DNA from 2 places in the Candidatus Defluviilinea gracilis genome. Region 2 is predicted to be linked to the other one. Evidence: predicted binding sites of a transcription regulator. Region 2 holds the regulator's gene; the other holds the start of a gene.
The links. The regulator HrcA, encoded in region 2, represses chaperone genes, less so after heat shock. The targets are predictions, from matches to a motif close to TTTAGCACTCTCNNNNNGAGAGTGCTAAA.

Region 1: the regulator HrcA is predicted to act here: its motif matches at 4,490-4,518, upstream of groES (co-chaperone GroES).

The regions. Positions count from the first base shown of each region.
Region 1 covers NZ_DBNHEF010000068.1:270-7,605, reverse strand. The annotation lists gene AC16KF_RS10990 (branched-chain amino acid transaminase) at 1-569, shown strand, start outside; gene AC16KF_RS10985 (hypothetical protein) at 625-1,368, opposite strand; gene AC16KF_RS10980 (peptidylprolyl isomerase) at 1,391-2,281, opposite strand; gene groL (chaperonin GroEL) at 2,411-4,063, opposite strand; gene groES (co-chaperone GroES) at 4,149-4,451, opposite strand; gene AC16KF_RS10965 (tetratricopeptide repeat protein) at 4,667-6,133, opposite strand; gene AC16KF_RS10960 (tetratricopeptide repeat protein) at 6,130-7,336, opposite strand, start outside.
Region 2 covers NZ_DBNHEF010000079.1:240,559-247,894, forward strand. The annotation lists gene dnaK (molecular chaperone DnaK) at 1-867, opposite strand, end outside; gene grpE (nucleotide exchange factor GrpE) at 1,008-1,553, opposite strand; gene hrcA (heat-inducible transcriptional repressor HrcA) at 1,632-2,669, opposite strand; gene AC16KF_RS16605 (protein kinase domain-containing protein) at 2,978-5,173, opposite strand; gene AC16KF_RS16610 (phosphatase PAP2 family protein) at 5,234-6,217, opposite strand; gene AC16KF_RS16615 (transglutaminase-like domain-containing protein) at 6,552-7,336, shown strand, end outside.

The DNA of each region.
Region 1 (7,336 bases), on a different contig from region 2:
AAGATGAGTTCAGCATCTTTGTCATGGGGTATGAAAAATACGTGAAGAACGACACCGACGCGCATGTGACCTTCTCCTCATGGCGCCGGGTGGACGATAACGTCATCCCTGCTCGCGCTAAAGTGGCGGGCGCGTACGTCAATTCTTCGCTGATCAAGTCGGACGCCATACAATCGGGGTTTGACGAGGCGCTCGTGCTCGATAACAACGGTCACGTTTCTGAAGGCTCCGCCATGAATGTCTTTATGGTACGCGATGGAGCGCTGGTCACGCCGCCCATCACCGATAATATTCTCGAAGGCATCACCCGCAGAACGGTGATCGAACTTGCCCGCCGCGAATTGGGAATCGACGTGGTGGAACGCTCGATCGATCGCACAGAAGTGTATATCGCCGAAGAAATGTTCTTCGCCGGCACCGCCGCAGGCGTGACCGGCATCACAAAGGTGGACCACCGCCCCATTGGAAGAGGCGTAATGGGTCCCGTCACAACTCAACTGCGCGCGCTGGTGGATGATGCCGTGCGGGCAAAGCTTCCAAAGTACGAACATTGGAATGTGGCTGTGTAATAAAAAGCAGGAGACCCATATGGGTCTCCTGTTTTTCAATGGACAAATCGATCGATTACTTATTCTTCTTGAAACGCACCAGAACAAGATTTTTTCCGCAGTCGGCAGACGTGGGGACGGAAATTTGATCGGAAAGCGGCAAGCCATTTAAGTCTACGAGTTGAACATATAGCGCGGTCGAAGCGACCGGGGCGTTGCCCAACGCAAATTCAAAACCCGATGGGCCATATTCCTTGTTGATGCCGCTGACGGTCTGCATCTCGATGGTCTTGCCGTCCAGTATGCCTCGCAACACGATCACCTGACCGTAGATGTGGCTGTTATTAACATCCACCACCGTGCCGCCAATGCCCGCCCAATTGCACGCAAATTCAGGATGCACTACGGTGCTTTCCACCTGTTGGGTTGTGGCGCCGAAGGGAGCTTTGGGTGTGCGGGTGGCGGTGGGCGGTTTGCGCGTGCGCGTGGGCGGAATGAGCGAGAACGGCGTATTGGTTGAAAATGGGGTGAAGGTCGGGCGCGGCGTATCGCTGGCGGTCAGCGCAATGGTTGGGCTGGCAGTCCATGTCGCTTGCAACTGAAGCGGGGTGACGGTGGGCGTGGCTGTTTTCGGTCCCAATCCGCTGGGAGGCAAAATATTCAACTCTGAATTCGGATCGACGAACACCATGCCAAAGTAGATCACAAGACAAACGGTGGAAAGCAACATAAGGATCGAAAGAAAATCCCATACCTCAAGCTTTCGCCCTCCGCCGCGCGATCCCGATTGTTTGCCGTCGAAATTAAAATCATCACTCATCAAATTGCTCCGTATAGCGAAACTACTGCGTCACGATCACAGCGGATTGACGTTGCTCCGCGACCCAATGCTTCAGCGCAAGTTCCTGCAACGATAACAAGGCATCCGGCGAAAGCGGGCGCGCCGGGTCGCGCGCCAGAATTCTCAAAATATGGAAGCCAACATCTGTGGCGATCACATCCGTGTGTTCGCCCACTGCTAAATTAAACGCGGCGTCTTCGATCTCTTTATTGAGCAAATAGCCTCGCGGCACCCAGCCGAGATCGCCGCGCGTGACCGGGTCGGCTTTCAACGCGAGGTCGTCAAAGTCGCTTCCGCCGTTCAATTGCAGGAGAAAACTTCGCGCTGTGTCTTCATTATAGAGCAAAATCTGCTGGAGGTGGACTTGCTCGGCTGTGGCAGGCACGGATGAAATGATTTTGTCACGCATCCAGGCGGATTCGACCGCGCGCTTCAACGCGGACTGGAAGGCTGGGTCGCTGTACCCATGACTCGTTTTCCACGCTTCGAGCGCGTCGGCTCCGCCAAGTTGTTGTGTCAGCGAATCGATGCGCGCTTGCAGGGCGGCGTCATCGAGGGTAAAGCCCTCCGCGCGGGCGGCTTGCGCAAGGAGCATTTGCGCCACGAGATCGTCGATCACCGCGCTGGTTGCCGTCGCCGAATCGGCCGGGGCGCCGAGCGCGGCTTGCGCGTTGATGTAATCCGCCACGTCCGCGTTGAATTCGACGAGGGTGACTCCTTCGCCGTTGACAGTTAACGCAAGCGGCTCTGGTGTGGAGGTCGGAGGCTCAGGCGTGGAGGTTGCTGAGGGTGTGTCAACAGGCTGAACCGTCGAGGGAGAAGCGCATGAAGTGAGTCCGAGCGCGAGGATGAGAAATATCCAGATGAAGTTGCGGCGATGAGGTTGAGGCATTATCCCCCGATTATAAATTAAATATGCAGGGGCAGACTTGCGCGTCTGCCCCTGCATAAATCGATCGTTCGGAGCGCGGACTTGAGTCCGCACACGAAGCGGACTGAAGTCCGCATTCCGGATTGGCTCTTAGTAATCCATTCCACCGGGCGGCATGGCGGGAGCGGGTTTATCCTTCTCGGGCATGTCGGTGATGAGCACGTCGGTGGTGAGGATCATCGAAGCGATGGAGGCGGCATTTTCAAGCGCGCCGCGCACCACTTTGACCGGGTCAATCACGCCGGCTTCGATCATGTCCACATACTTGTTGGTGAGCACGTTGTAGCCGATGTTCTTGTTTTTCTTTTCGGCGGCGGTGCGGCGGACGGTGTCGATGATGACGGAACCATCCTGCCCGGCGTTGGAAGCGAGTTTGCGGATCGGGGCTTCGAGCGCCTTCTTGACGATGTTGATGCCCACGCGGACTTCGCTGTCGTCGTCGCCGTTCTCTTTGGCAAGTTTATCCAACTTGGAGGCGGCATTGATGAGGGAAATTTCACCGCCGGGGACGATGCCTTCTTCCACTGCGGCGCGCGCGGCAGAGAGCGCGTCTTCCACGCGATGTTTCTTTTCCTTCATTTCGGTTTCGGTGGCTGCGCCCACGCGAATGATGGCGACGCCGCCGCTCAACTTGGCGAGGCGTTCCTGAAGTTTTTCCTTGTCGTAGTCGCTGGTGCTTTTATCGATCTCAGAGCGGATTTCCTTGATGCGGCCCTCGATGTCCGCCTTCTTGCCTTTGCCGCCAACGATGGTGGTGTTCTCTTTGTCGGAGACGACTTTCTCGGCGCGACCCAAATCTTGAAGGGTGGCGGTTTCGAGTTTGCGGCCCGTCTCTTCGGCGATCACGGTTCCGCCGGTGAGCTTGGCGATATCTTCGAGCATGGCTTTGCGGCGGTCGCCGAAGCCGGGGGCTTTGACAGCCAGCACGTTCAACATGCCGCGTAGTTTGTTGAGGACGAGTGTGGCGAGCGCTTCGCCGTCGATATCTTCGGCGATGATGACGAGTTCGCGCTTGCCGATCTGCACGAGTTTTTCGAGCAAGGGAACGATGTCTTGCGCGGCGGAGATCTTCTTCTCGTTGATCAACACGTACGCGTCGGAGATCACCGCTTCCATCTTCTCGGTGCTGGTGATGAAGTACGGGGAGAGGTAACCGCGATCGAACTGCATCCCTTCGACGAATTCGGTTTCGAATTGCAGGGACTTCGACTCTTCGACGGTGATAACGCCGTCTTTGCCGACTTTGTCCATCACATCGGCGATCAAGCCGCCGATCTCTTCGTCGGCGGCGGAGTTGGTCGCGACGGAGGCGATGTCGCCCTTGGTATCGATCTTCACCGACATCTTGCGGAGTTCTTCCACGATGGTTTCGGTGGCGAGTGAAATGCCGTGCTTGAGGAGCATCGGGTTGTAGCCGGCTTCAAGCGTCTCCAAGCCTTCTTTGACGATGGCATGAGCCAGCACGGTCGAGGTGGTTGTGCCGTCGCCGGCGATGTCGTTGGTCTTCGACGCGGCTTCTTTAAGAAGTTGCGCGCCCATGTTCTCGAACGGGTCTTCGAGTTCAATTTCCTTCGCAACGGAAACGCCGTCGTGAGTGACGGTCGGGGAGCCGAATTTGCGATCGATCGCCACGTTGCGGCCCTTCGGTCCGAGGGTTGCGCCGACCGCGTTGGCAACCACGTTCATACCGTTCTTGAGTTTGCGGCGGGCGTCTTCTGAAAAGACAATTTGTTTAGCAGCCATAGTAATAATCCTCCGGGTTGTGTGGCGCGCGCTCTAGCGTCTAACGCGCCCGGCGTTAGAGAACGCCGATTACACAGTATGTTTGTTAGCCTTCAACGATGGCTAAAATATCGTTCTCTTTGAGGATGAGCAGTTTCTTGCCATCCACTTTCACTTCGGTGCCGGAATATTTCGCGTACAGCACTCGGTCCCCCACTTTGACGTCCATGGCGATGCGCTTGCCGTCTTCGTCGCGCTCGCCGGGTCCCGCCGCAAGGATTTTGCCTTCCTGCGGTTTTTCCTTTGCGGTTTCGGGAAGGATGATGCCGCCGGCAGTAATATCTTCCTGCTCGATCGGCTCAACGATCACGCGTCCGCCAAGGGGCTTCAACTTCAATTTGCTTGCCATCTTTCTGCCTCCTGATTGGAATTTAGAATATTCATGAAATTAGCACTCTGCTTGCACGAGTGCTAAACGCAATAATACTCATTTCAAGAGGGCAAGTCAAGGGGATTGTAAAAATTCTTATGGAGTTCTGATGCCGCCCCCACCCAGCCCTCCCCCAAAATCCGACGAACCCCAGTCGGATTTTGGGGGAGGTGCCGCTTCAGCGGCGGAGGGGGTCAAGGCGTCGGGGTTGCAGTGACTCCCCCACCCGCTTCACTCGGGACGGGTGAGGCTGGCGCGCCATCGTCAGCCAACGACGCGCAGATGAATTCTCCCGTTTGCACAATGCCGAGGATCGTCTGTTGTGAATCAGCATAATCGTCCGGATTGTTGCGGAGTTCAGTCCGCACATCGTTCAGTACTTTCATCGCTTCGCCGCATTGATTAGCCCTCGGGCGGCTCAACGCGGACAAGACCGACCCATAAGTGTAGTAATAAACAATGGTATTCGGCGAAATCGCAAGCCCCGGCACATCGACCGGGTTCTCGTTGAGGTCGGGGAAACAACGTTCCAGTCCGCGCCCTTTGCACGAATCTTCACCGGAGCAACCATAGGTCGCGCACTTAAAGGAGAAGATCGAACCTTCATAATTCCGGGAGCGAAAGTATACGATCCCCAACTGTCCGTAAATATCGGGGTTCGACGGTTCATATTCCAACGCTTTTTGCACGTTACGCGCGGCGGCAAAATATTCGCCCAACTGTGAATACGTCCGCGCAATGGACAAATGCGGACCCGGGTCTTTGACTTTGATCTGTTCATTAATCCGCACCGCTTTATCAAAATACTCCAGCGACTTTACATACGTGGGACGCGCCGCCTCGATGCCTTGTCTATTTGCAATATCGAACGCAAGGATGCGGTAGTTTGCCCCGGCGCGGGTGTATAGGAACGTAAAATTCGGCTCGATGGCGATCGCCTTGTCCCATTCGGTGATGGCAAGGTTGTATTGACCGAAGGTTTCCAGCACTGCCGCATTCACGCGGTGAACGTCCATGAGGGTATCGTCCTGCGCGAGCGCTTGCTTAATGGTCAAATCCGCCTGGTCCCATTTCTGCTGATCGAGCAACACTTCAGCGTAGTACACCAACGCCAGCGTGTTGGAATTATCCAACTGCAACGCGGTTAATGATTCGGCCTCCGCGTCGCGCAAGAAATCTTGCACTTCTTCGGTGGTGCGAAAGTTGGAGTTGGCGTTCCAGTCCAACGTGAACGCGCGGATGGCGTGCGCGGTGCTATCATCCGGCGCAAGTTCAACGGCTTTGGTCGCCGATTCGAGCGCCTCAGTGAGACGCGCCTTTTTCTGCTCGTTGGTAATGAGGAAGGCAGACGAATACGTTTGGATACGCGCCAGTTTTGCCCACGTTTGGGCGTCGCCGGGGTTCACGTCCACAGCCGCGCGGTAGGCTTGAATCGCCGCGTCCACGTTCCCCGCGCTGAAGTAGGCTTCCCCTTCCAAGATCAACGATGCGGGTGAACGAGTGGGAGTCGGCGTGTTTTGAAAGAGCGGTTGAATGTCTCCACTGCTGATCTGCTGAAGAATCCAGATCCCGCCGAGGAGCATCACCACCCAAATGAACATGCGGTAGATATTCGACTGCGGCTTGCGGTTGAAGAGCGGACGACGCGGTGAAATATTCATGGCGTGGGAGTTGTAGACGGAGGCGCGGCGGAGGTCGCCTCTGCGCTTGCCGGTGTAGATGTGCTGGCGGGCGGGTTGGCAAGATTCTCTTCACAGATGCGAATCATTTCGCCCGCGTTGAACACTGCCGTTTCATCGGTTGGAATCTTGGATTGGATCTCCTGGGCGATCTGTAATGCCTCGCCGCATTGACCGGTACGCGCCAGGGCGAGTCCGTAGGTGTAATAAATCTCCGCCAATCGAATATCATTTCCGACGAGCGAAAGACCTTCGATGGGGCTTCCATCTTCCGCCGCGCCGCCGAAAATGGCGAGGCGCAGTTGCGCGATCGCCTCTTTCCATAGATCGTTTTGATAATACATCACGCCAAAGTTGCCGCGCAAACGCGGGTCCACCGGGTTGTTTTGCACGGCGGTCTCGGCGTATTGCAAGGCTTTAGGCAATTCGCCTGTCCCCGCATAGGTGCGCGAAATATACAGGTCGGGGTAGGGGTCGGCGGGGTTCAGCACATCGGCGCGCGTGAACGCGTCGATCGCCTGAGAGGGCGCGCTGATGGCGCGATAGTTCAACCCGATCCGCAAATGCAAATCGGCGATATTGTCGTTATACGATAATGCCTGTTCGAATTCGCGGATCGCCTCATCGTAATTATCCGTTACCTCCAACAAAATGCCGCGCGCGCGGTGCGCTTCCATGGTGTCGGGGGCGAGAGCCAGCGCCACTTTCGATTCTTCAATCGCCTTTGTAATGTTATCGAACGAGCCAGAGTCGACAAGGATCTCTGTGTAATACGCGTGGACAAGCCCATTATTCGGGTCGATTTGCAACGCTTCCTCGATCCAACGGAGCGCATCGGAAGTATTGCCCTGCGCGTTCGCCGCCCAGGCGCGCACCGCGATCGCCAGCGCGTTGCCGGGGTCGAGCAATAACGCGTTCTCCGCGTTGGCTTGCGCGTCGGCAGGTTTGCCAGCCAACACTTGCACGCGGGCAATGGCAATATATAACGCCGCATCCTGCGGCGACGAGCGGATCGCCTCCTGATACGCCTCGATGGATTGGATGAACTTGCCTTCGGTGGCAAGCTGGTCGGCATCGGTCACGAACGATTCGGCGGAACGGGTGGGCGTTGGGGTCGCCTCGAACGGGTTTGGCTGGGTTGGCAAATAGATTTGATTGAAGTAATAGCCGAATGCCGCCACCAAC
Region 2 (7,336 bases):
TTTCGGTCCAGTCGCGTCGGCGGTCAGATACGGCAGGTTGATTTCCGTTTGCATCGTCGTCGAAAGTTCGATCTTCGCTTTTTCGGATGCTTCCTTCAATCTCTGCAATGCCTGACGGTCGTTGTGCAGATCAATGCCGCTGTCTTTTTTGAATTGCTCGATAAGATGATCCATGATGCGGAGGTCGAAGTCGTCGCCGCCGAGGAACGTGTCGCCGCTCGTCGCGCGGACTTGGAACACGCCGTCGCCCACATCGAGGATCGAAATGTCGAATGTGCCGCCGCCGAGATCGTAGACCGCGATAATTTCATTTTTCTTTTTGTCGAGTCCATACGCCAGCGATGAAGCCGTCGGCTCGTTGATGATTCGCAGGACTTCGAGTCCCGCGATCTTGCCCGCGTCTTTGGTGGCGTTGCGTTGCGCATCGTTAAAATACGCGGGGACAGTAATGACCGCCTGCGTGATGGTTTCGCCGAGATATGCCTCTGCATCGCGCTTGATCTTGCCGAGGATCATCGCCGACACTTCAGGAGCCGAATATTCTTTCTCGCCAAGTTGCACGCGCACGTCGCCGTTGTCCGCGCCGTTCACCGCATACGGCACGCGCTTCCGCGTGCGTTCCACTTCGGGGTCGTCAGACTTACGCCCCATGAAACGCTTCACCGAAAAAATTGTGTTCTGCGGATTCGTGATCGCCTGATTGCGTGCCACGCGCCCCACCAACCGCTCGCCATTTTTATTCACCGCCACCACCGACGGGACGAGTCGCTCGCCCTCCGCCGACGGGATCACCACAGGCTCCCCGCCCTGCATCACCGCCGCAACGGAGTTTGTCGTGCCAAGATCAATACCGATAATTTTTGCCATGTAAAAAGTTCTCCTATGATTCGTGTTTCGTACCGCGACATTTATGTCGCCCTTACCCTGGTGCAACTCAAAAGCGACATAAATGTCGCATTACAAACATCCACTGCGTATTGCGTAATACGCAGTACGCAGTATGATTTTTACTGCGCCACCCGCACCAACGCGGGACGTATCACGCGCTCGCCGAGCATGTATCCGTTTTGCACCACTTCGATCACATGACCGCTTTCAAAATCTTCGTTATGCTCATGCGAGATCGCTTCGTGGAATCTCGGATCAAACTCCGCGCCTGTTGCCTCAATGCGCTTGATGCCTTCCACATCTAAAATATTTTGCAACTTGCGCGCGATCAATTCGATGCCGCTCGCCCACGCATCGTCGGCGGGACGGTTTTGCAGAGCGCGTTCCAGATCATCGAGAACAGGCAACATTTTCTTGACGATGTCGCTCTTCATCGAGAGAAACGTCATTTCGTTATCGCGCTCGACGCGCTTTCTGTAATTTTGGAAATCCGCCTGCGAACGTTGCCAGCCTTCGACGCTTTCGGCGAGTTTCGCTTCCGCATCTTCGAGTTGACGCTTCAACGCTTCGACATCCCCTTGCGGCTGATTCTCCGCTTCGGGCATTTCCGCCGCTTCGATCTTGATCTCGTGCGTTTCGTGTTTGTGGTTCTTCTTATTCGTCATGCTTTCACTCTCTTTATGTTTATTTCGGAGTACTTCGGAGCGCAGACTTAAGTCCGCGCTCCTGTTTTGGATAGACTCTTATTCACCTGCAATGGTGTCATTCACCAGATCGCTCAACAAGCCCGCGACATATCTCACCGTCGGAATCGTCTTCGTGTACGACATGCGCATGGGACCTAACACGCCCAACGTCCCTGTTGCCATGCCGGGGACTCCGTATCGCGCGATGACCATCGAGCATTGACGCAGTTCTTCCCATTCGCCTTCGCCGCCGATCAACACTTGCAAGCCGCCGATGTTGGTGTTGGTTGTTGTGCGGGCAAGCAGGTCGCGTAACGTGGATCGCTCTTCAAAAATTTTCAACGCCCGCCGCGCTTCATCCGACTCGGCAAATTCAGGTTCGGATAAAACGTTGGTCAAGCCGTCGGTATAAATTTCACCTGAACTACTTTCAGCGGTGCGGCGCACATCCTGCCGAATGAGGGTGAGGATATCCTGATCGAGCGCGTCGGAAGGAGTCGCAAGGGCAGAGATATTGTCCACGGCGAGACCAGCCAGAAGGGCGTTAAGACGCGTGGCGGTCTGGCTGAGTCGCTCCTGAGTCACAGGTTCCGCCAAAGTCAGAATCTGCTGACTCACTTCCCCTCCGACGAGGACAAGCACCATCAGCACTTGGCGTCCCTGCGTGGAAATTAATTCCACGTGTTTGAAGCGCGATTGCTCGGCGTGCGGCGCGGTTATGACCGAAACGCCCTGCGATTGATGCGCGAGGATCGAAGCGGCGAGCGTCATCCACTGATCCATGTCGGCGCGCGATTGGTGGAATTGATGCGAGATGGTGTGTTGCACCGCCTCGGGCAATTCGGCGTTCGGCATCATCTGGCTGACGAAGTAGCGATAACCTTCTTCGGTGGGCACGCGCCCCGCGGAGGTGTGAGGCTGGCGCAAATATCCCATCTCGGTCAGCGCGGACATTTCGTTGCGGATCGTGGCGGGCGAATAATCGAGGCGATAATTCTCGACCAGCCGCTTCGAACCGATCGGCTCGGCCGATTCGATGTGATCGCGGATTATTAATAGAAGCAACGTCTTTTGGCGTTCGGTGAGTTCGACCATGGCTTTACATGATTAGCACTCTCGATTTGAGAGTGCTATTCTTTGTGACATGAATGATAAACGAGGCAAAAAGGGAAGTCAATAAGAAGTGTATAAGAAAATGCCTGCCGTTCAGAAAGGCAGGCACAGATTACCTTACACTATAAAAATCGGGACGCTGTTCACGCAGAAAACGCGGATTTGCATTCTTTTGAATCAGCGTGGGTCAACGTTTACACCTGCCCTTGCGGGCGGTGCAAGGGTCTGCGTCCAAAAGCACTCTGTAGTTAATTAGAGGCAGGCATTGTTTCGATTTGCAACGCGAAGGGTTATTGACCAGTAACCGGTCGCCAGGTTGGGTCGAAATCCACTTCGGGATCGTCGGTGAGACGCATGCGGTCGCCGCCGCTCACTGTGGAATAATAAATGTCTCGGTTGCCGTCGCCGCTCGAACTTTCAAAGATGATCCATAATCCATCCGGCGAAAATTCCACATCCTCAATTGGCGTTGGCAACGCCAGCTTAGTTGGGGTCAGGGTATCATGCCCCGCGAACGGAATGCTCATCAACCACGGGCGCGTTGGGGCGAGGTTCCGCTGGTTAAAAAACACGGTGGAACCGTCCAGAGACCAGAACGGCAAATAATCCCACAACTGTTGTCCACTGCGGACCAACTGCGCCTTGTCTTCGCCATTGGCAGACATTGCCCAGACTTGGTAGGCGTCGAAACGTTTGACGGTGTAGACGATCATCCTGCCATCGCGCGACCAGGAAGGTTGCGCGCTTTCGATACTGCCATCCGATGTAGTGAGCCGGGTCACCTGACCGCTGGCGATCTCCAGCGTGTAAATTTCGTTTCGCCCATCGCGGTTGGACGTGAACGCGATGCGCGTCCCATCGGGCGACCAGGCAGGGTCGAAGTTTGCTCCGAGAGTCTCGGTGAGGGGCGCCAATCCGCTTCCATCGGCATTAATGAGATAGATCCCCGCGTCAGAGTAGATGTTTTCATGCACTTCACCGCGCGCGCGGCATGGGGAAATGAACGCCAACCGCGCCCCATCCGGCGACCATGATGGCTGGCACGCGCCTAGTTCAAGGTTCGTGAGTTGGACGGGGTCTGAGCCATCGGTGTTGATGATAAAGATTTGTGGAATCCCTAACCGCGCGGATGCGAAGGCGACCTGCCCGATCGTTCCGCCAATTTGGGTTGGCTCGCCAAGCGACGAGGGATCGACCGTGGGGGTGCTGGTCGGGTTCAGCGTTGCGGTGGGGAGTTTTGTGGGAGTGTGCGTGAAGGTGGATTGAACCGTTGCCGTGGCTTCCACCGCCGGCTCGGTGGCGGTCGGTGTTGCGGTTGGCGCGGGAATATTCGTCTGAACCGCGGACGGAAACAGGAATGGGAGGTGAAGCGATTCCAACGTGTCGAGCAACGCGGGCGGGATGAACTGCGGCGCAAAACGCGCCGCGCCCACGATCACTGCCGCGCTGATCAACAACAGCCATAAAACAGCGGTAACGAACCGGCGGATGAACCCTTTCTTCTTCCGCTTTGGAGGCTTAAAGATGGGCCCCTCCTCTTCGGGCGAGAGCAATCCGCCTGATGGACTCATGTCCGGCGGCGTAGACGCGCGTTCGATCGCGCCCATCTCGTACGGTTCAGACCTGTCCTCCGCCGGCGCCGGCTGGATGACGTAATCGCCCGGCAGGCGCTGGGTCTTGCCTTTGGAACCTAACAGGGAATTTTTGAACTCCTCCGCATTTTGAAACCGTTCCGCCGGGTCGATGCCCATCGCGCGTTCGATCGCGGAGGCAAGCCGGCGCGATACCTTGCTGTTGCGTTTACGCAACGGCGTAAGTTGCGTGTTATCCATCGCGCGGGCGAGACCATCTTCCGGGATGATGCCGCTCAACGCCGCGTACAACGTGGCGCCGAGCGAATAAATGTCTGTGCGCGGATCGGTGCGGGCTGTGCCGTATTGCTCCGGAGGAGAATAGCCCGGCGTCATGGCGCGCGCGCCGGTGGTGGTTGCCTGACTGCCATGCAACACTTTTGCCAAGCCAAAATCTACGAGAAAGACATGTCCATCCGGGGTAATTTTGACATTGCCCGGTTTCAAATCGCGGTGCAGGATCGGCGGCTTGCGCGTGTGTAAATATTGGAGCGCGTCGCACATTGCCGCGCCAAGGAGCACGGCTTCATCTTCTGTGATGTTGCCCATGCGCTCCATGCGTTGGCGCAGGTCTTCCCCCTCGATATAATCCATCACCAGATATTGTCCCTGATCGCCGATGACAAAATGATCGGTTACGCGCGGAAGATTCGGATGGCGAAGATTCGCAAGGATCACCGCCTCGAGCCGGAATTGCCGCGCATACTCGTCGGTGGTAAACAGATTTTCCTTGACGGCAACGTCCACGCCAAGGTTTTCATCCACCGCCCGGTAGACGGAACCCATGCCGCCCTGCCCAAGAATTTCAACGATGCGGTATCGTTTATGAAGTAACGCGCCTCGCTCAAGTGTCATCGAAAACGTTATGCTCCCAGAGAATAGGACTAGATTTGGGATTATATCAACTGCATTCCCCTATATCTTCGGGTCTGCCAATTTGAAACGAAAAAACAACTCCGGCGCCCCGGCGGAGATCCAAAAACCGACCAGCGTGTAACGCAAATATCGCAACATCAACGGGACGAGACTTTCCCCATCGGGCAACACCGCTCCCAACCCGCGCCATAGGATGAAAACCCCGATCAAGCCGACGAAGAATCTCAGCGCCCGCTTCGCGCCCGGACCGTCTGCCTGATACCCGCCCCGTGAGAGGAGCCACGCCAAACCGGCGAAGAGACCGAAGAACGTCCCCGCGGAGGTGACGATCGTTTCGAGGGAAGCCGGGGCAGGCAACTCGTCGGAGACGCGAAGCGCATTGACGCGGAACTCCTCCGGGAAGGTGTAACCGTCCAAATGCGCCGCGCTGACGTATCCAAGAGCGATCATCAACAAAGAAACCGCGAACGCCAACGTCATTTGAGTGGCGACCGGTTTTGTTTTCAACCACGCCGCCGCTGAATCCCAAAACCGCAGGATGAGCCACAAGACCGCCGCGCCCAGCGCCCAACCCGCCAGCACATCGTGAACAAAATGGACGCCGAGGTAGAGACGCGAGAAGCCGACGAGGAAAATGACCGCGATTGACAGCGCCCATGCAATGCGCTTTCCGATCCATGCGGCGATCGTCCCCCACACCGCCACCGCATTCTCGGTATGCCCGGAGGGAACCCCAAACGAAGTTTCAGCCGTCAGCCCTTGCACCTCCGCGCTCACCCAATACGGACGCGGACCTGCAAACCATAACTTAATGTAGAAATTCAAACTCACGTTGGCGATCAACGCAACCGCCACGCGCATGCCCAGCCCGGCGTCTACGCTCCAGTAAATGAACGGCAGGACGAGGAAGAAAAAATCCTGCGAACCGAGGAACGTAAAAAATTTCAGGGGCGCTTCGAGCCAGCCGCCCAGCGATTGTATGGCAAGGATCCAATCGATCCCGTTTTGAATCAAAGAACCCATCTCTTCCTCCTCATTGTCGCAAAGTACGGCAACGTTCACGTTGCCCTGGCATTTTGATTCGTAATCAGATTACCGCACATGAGAAGATTTTTACCGCAAAGCGCGCTAAGGTCGCCAAGTGAAAAAGGTTTTCTTTGCGTTCTTTGCGGGTGTCGCATGGCGCCATGGCGACACTTAGCGGTGCAAATGCACGGTAGAGAGTTGCGCGATCAATTTAGAAAAGCGCGACAACTGCGTCAAGCGCCTATTTCCGATGCCTTGCGGCAGAACGTTCAAGAAATACCCCTCTCCAGTATTTGACGTGTCACCTCGTTGTATTGTACACTACCCCCCGATGAAAAAATCGCCCGAAGCCCCTCTCTCGCGCTGGTGGGATTGGACCGCCGTTATCCTGCTGATCCTCCTTTTGCAGATTGCCGCATCGCGCCTCATCGCCACCGAATGGACAGAGGATCTGGGCTTGATTCGCGGCTTCACCTGGATGGGCTCCGCCATTGGACTTTCGCTGGGTTACAGCACATTCCGTCGCCGCACAGCGCGTTGGCTGTCCTTCTTCTACATGCTCCTCCTGCTTCCACTCTTATGGACCTCCCTCATCGAGGGACCTGTGAAGATGGAGGAAAAACTGCTTAGCGTCGGCGGCAGGTTGCTTTTTTCGATCTCGGAATTTGTCGCGCGCCGTCCCGTTGAAGACCCATTGTTCTTTATCGCCATGATGTCGGTTATGTTCTGGGCGTTGAGCGCCTCGGCAGGTTATGCCCTGACGCGCCACCAGAACTTTTTGCTTGCCAGCCTGCCATCCTTTCTCGGGGTTCTCATTATCCAAAGTTACGATAACGCGATCGCGAGCCGCTTGTTGCTGATCGGCTTTTTCATTCTTTTCGCGCTTCTGCTCCTGGGAAGGCTGAACTTCCTAAACCAGCAATCACAATGGAAACAATCGCGGGTGTTCCTCTCGCCCGAAAACAGCATCGACCTGACCGGCGGCATGGCGATCATGGCGAGTCTCATCCTCCTCGCGGCATGGCTGACTCCCTCCTCCATCCTGCGCGTCGAAGCCGCGCGCCGCGCCTGGAACCGCGTTTCAGAACCCTGGAAAAATTTTACCGAACGGTTTGA